One region of the Shewanella alkalitolerans genome, then DNA from elsewhere that is predicted to be linked to it. Evidence: predicted binding sites of a transcription regulator. Region 1 holds the regulator's gene; the other holds the start of a gene.

Region 1 (2,204 bases):
GAAGCCAGTATCTTCCGTAAGCTCTCGGTGCGGGACAACATCATGGCCGTGCTCCAGACCCGCAGCGATCTTAATAACGATGGCCGCGAAGAGGAGCTGGAACACCTGCTGGAAGAGTTTCACATCACCCATATCCGTGACAGCCACGGCATGGCGCTCTCGGGCGGTGAACGTCGCCGGGTGGAGATCGCCAGGGCGCTTGCCGCCAACCCTAAGTTTATTCTTCTCGACGAGCCGTTCGCCGGGGTCGATCCCATCTCGGTTATCGACATCAAGAAGATCATCGAGCAGCTTAAGAATCGCGGCCTGGGGGTGTTGATCACCGACCACAACGTGCGCGAAACATTAGACGTCTGCGAGAAAGCCTATATCGTCAGCCATGGTAATCTGATCGCCGAGGGCACACCCGCCGAAATCTTAGACAACCAGCAAGTACGAGCAGTGTACTTAGGTGAACAATTCAAGCTATAGTTAATCTTATAATGGGGCCACAGAGGAAAAACCATGCGTTAATTGTGGCTTTAGGCACTATCCGATATATTTGTCCGGCACATATAGCCAGAGCTTTCTCATTTTATAATTAGAAACAAGGGAATAGCAGTACGATGAAAGCGTCACTTCAGCTCAAAATGGGTCAGCATCTCACCATGACGCCCCAGCTACAACAGGCCATACGTCTGTTGCAGTTGTCGTCATTAGAGTTGCAGCAGGAGATCCAGCAGGCATTAGAATCCAACCCGCTACTGGAGTTGGATGAAGAGCAGGAGAGCGCCAGCATCGAGCTGCAAGACGATAGCGTCAGCGACAGCTTCGACAACAAGTACGACGACAAGATAGAGCTGGATTCGAGCCAGGATAATTCAGGGGTCGAGACCTCAGACGCCCTGACTCAAGACTCAATGCCAGACGAGCTGCCGGTGGATACCACCTGGGATGAGGTCTACACCGCCTCACCAAACTCAAGCTCGGGCGCCATGCGCGACGACGACATGCCTTTTCAGGGCGAGACCAGCGAAGGTCTATACGAACACCTGGAATGGCAGAAGAACCTGACCCCTTTTTCCGATAACGACCTGGCCATCGCCACCGCCATCATCGACGCCATCGACGAGCGCGGTTACCTGACCCAGACCTGCGAAGATATTCTCGAGGCCATGGGCGACCCAGAGATCGAACTCGACGAGGTCGAGGCGGTACTCAAACGGGTACAACACTTCGACCCCATTGGTGTGGCGGCCCGCGACCTCAGCGAATGTCTGACGATCCAGCTGGCCCAGTACAGCGACGATACACCGCACATAGCCAACGCCCGCATGCTGATCAAAGAACACCTGGATCTCATCGCCGGACGCGACTTCCGTCTGCTGATGCGCAAGACCAAGCTCAAGGAAGATGAACTGAGGGATGCCATCGCCCTGATCCAGACCCTGAATCCCCGTCCAGGCCTCGCCATCACCGCCAGCCGCGACGAGTACGTGATCCCGGATGTGACCGTCACCAAGAAGAAGGGACGCTGGGTAGTCGAGCTTAACCCAGACAGCATGCCCAAGATCAACGTCAACCAGCAGTATGCCGCCATGGCCCGCAGCACTAAGAGTCAAGCGGATGGCCAGTTTATTCGCGGCCACCTGCAGGAAGCCAAATGGTTCCTCAAGAGCCTTGAGAGTCGCAACGAGACCCTGCTCAAGGTGACCAACTGTATCGTCGACTTCCAGCAAGGCTTCTTCGAATTTGGCGAAGAGGCGATGAAGCCCATGGTACTGAACGACATCGCCGAGGCGGTGGAGATGCATGAATCCACCATCTCACGTGTGACCACGCAAAAATATATGCATACCCCGAGAGGGATCTTCGAGCTCAAATACTTCTTCTCCAGTCACGTCGGTACCGACGATGGCGGAGAGTGCTCTTCAACAGCAATACGTGCCTTCATTAAGAAGCTGGTTGCTGCGGAAAACCAGAAAAAGCCATTGAGCGACAGCAAGATGGCTCAACTCTTGGCCGAACAGGGGATTAAGGTGGCTAGACGCACCATTGCCAAGTATCGCGAGGCAATGCTTATACCGCCCTCGAATCAGCGCAAGAGCTTATAAAACAAACCTGGAAACTGGAGGACTATCTTTATGCAAATAAACCTGACTGGGCACCATATCGAGATCACCCAATCTCTACGAAGCTACATCGAAGAGAAATTCACAAAGCTT
Region 2 (2,204 bases), 680 kb from region 1:
CGCCGTCTCGGCAGCCGCCTCGACCGCCTCTTCATCCTTGGTCAGATGCCTGAAGACCTTCTTGGCTAACTCGGCCGATACCTCGGCGGTCAACTTGGGCTGATCTGTATAGTCCAGGGCATATTCCAGCAGGCCATCGATCTCGTGATAGTGTGGCTGCTTCCAAAGCGCCCTCAGGGCCGCCGTCTTGGCATCAGGATCGACGTTGTCGGCCATGAAACTGGCGAAGCTGCCACCCACCTCTATCTTCTCGGGATCCGGCAGGTCCTCGGCGGTCAGTATCTTCTTCTCTTCGGGAGCGACTTGGTCGCTAGCTTCGACACCATCCGCACCTTCGGCCTCAAGCGATGGCTCGACCGGCGTTTCCTGGGCCTGTTCGGCCAGACGCGCCGCCTCTTCCTCGGCCTGCACCTGTTGGCGACGCTGGGTCCAGCGTGCGAAGAGTCCGCTTGGCTTATCACTCATCAGGACACTAGCCCCCTATCCGGATTGGTACTCGGCCCCTCGTTCTTACGGCGATTGACATGCTTGCGCCTATGGGCGCAGATCTCCACCTCGCCGTGACGGGTGATGAAGGCCTCTATCCAGCAGGCGATCGCCTTGGGCATGGGGAAGTTCAGCACTGGGGTGTCACCCTCCAGGCAACCGGCTGCGACATTTTGGTCGGCCGAGATATAGGCGGGCACCCAGGTGCCATCTTCCAGCTCGTCGCACACCACGTAGAGCATGGCGTTGTCCATATCCAGGTTGATGCGATAGCTGCCGCGCTCATCTTTGTAGAGTTCAAGCATCACTATGTGGGCCCCGGCAGGCGCGGGCTGAGTGGCGGGAACTATCTGATCTAATTCCCAACTTTCAGCGGTCCAGCGCCCCATCTGTTTCTCCACCTTTTTCAGTGAGACATACATGGGCCATTGACTTTCGGTATGTTGCATTGCGTCTCCGTTTTGCCTAGCAGGCCGGCGTATTGCTGATTCGCCGGGCATTGGGTTAGCGATAGACCTAACAAAGCAATTTACATGCCATCGCTAGAAGGGGAATAGTTTGAACTGGATCATCAAATCCCTAACAAGCGTAGGACAATTTGTCCTAAAAGCCATTTTGGCCGGGACAGAAAAGGGCGACATCGCACAAAGTCGACGCCTGGATCACGCATTTACACTCGAAATCCTTGCGTAGGAACGATACTTGCTATGCTCAATGCGCCCCAATGCAACAAGACGAGAGCAATGACAAGTTTCAAACACCCCACACTGGTCAAGACCCAAGCTGATGCCCCGCTCACCATGGCGGTGAAAGCCATCAACGAGCAGGGCGAAGTAGTCGACAAATATATCGCCTGCGAGCGCCCCCTCACCCTCTACCTGAACTGGCGCCCCATAGTGACTCTGATGACACTGGGTGCCCGTCCCGAAGCGCTGGCACTGGGCTATTTGAAGAACCAGGGCTTCATCAGCGACGTCCATCAGCTCGAGTCTGTGATTGTGGATTGGGAGGTTAACTCGGCGGCGGTGATCACCAAGGAGTCGACGGCGCACCTGGAAGAGAAACTGGCGGAGAAGACAGTCACCACAGGTTGCGGCCAGGGCACTGTCTATGGCGGCTTCATGGATGGCGTCGAGGATATTCGCCTGCCCACGCCGCAGCTGAAACAGAGCATGCTCTACAGCCTGCTCAATAACATCAGCGCCTACAACGAGACCTATAAGAATGCCGGTGCAGTGCATGGCTGTGGCCTGTGCGAGGGCGATCAGATCATCGGTTTCGTCGAAGATGTCGGCCGTCACAACGCGGTCGACACCCTCGCCGGCGAGATGTGGCTCAAGCAACAGGGCGGCGGCAACAAGCTGTTCTACACCACAGGGCGTCTCACCTCAGAGATGGTGATCAAGGTGGCCAAGATGGGCATCCCCGTCCTGCTTTCGCGCAGCGGTGCCACCCAGATGGGGCTGGAACTGGCCCAGAAGCTAGGGATCACCATGATCGCCCGCGCCAAGGGGCGCCACTTCCTCATCTATCATGGTGCGGAAAATATCGAATTTGATGCCACACCGCCGAAGCGTAACCTAGGTTAACGGAGAAGGTTAAAGGATTATCCATGACTGAACCCAGCGAACTCGTCTACATGAGCGCCAAACAGGTCGCCGAGTATCTCGACCTGAACGAGAAGAAGGTCTACTCCATGGCCAATGACCGCATTTTGC

The links. Region 1 encodes sigma-54, which starts transcription at its own class of promoters, with help from an activator protein. Its sites were predicted from a motif close to GTTGGCACGNNNNTNGNNT; they were not measured.
Region 2: K0J45_RS00260 (formate dehydrogenase accessory sulfurtransferase FdhD) is a predicted target of sigma-54. The motif match lies at 1,176-1,194, and genes of this name have one in related genera.

Annotation. Positions count from the first base shown of each region.
Region 1 covers NZ_CP080422.1:3,914,874-3,917,077, forward strand. The annotation lists gene lptB (LPS export ABC transporter ATP-binding protein) at 1-471, shown strand, start outside; gene K0J45_RS16955 (RNA polymerase factor sigma-54) at 606-2,093, shown strand; gene hpf (ribosome hibernation promoting factor) at 2,124-2,204, shown strand, end outside.
Region 2 covers NZ_CP080422.1:64,785-66,988, reverse strand. The annotation lists gene K0J45_RS00270 (DUF3306 domain-containing protein) at 1-465, opposite strand, end outside; gene K0J45_RS00265 (DUF3305 domain-containing protein) at 465-935, opposite strand; gene K0J45_RS00260 (formate dehydrogenase accessory sulfurtransferase FdhD) at 1,230-2,075, shown strand; gene K0J45_RS00255 (substrate-binding domain-containing protein) at 2,099-2,204, shown strand, end outside.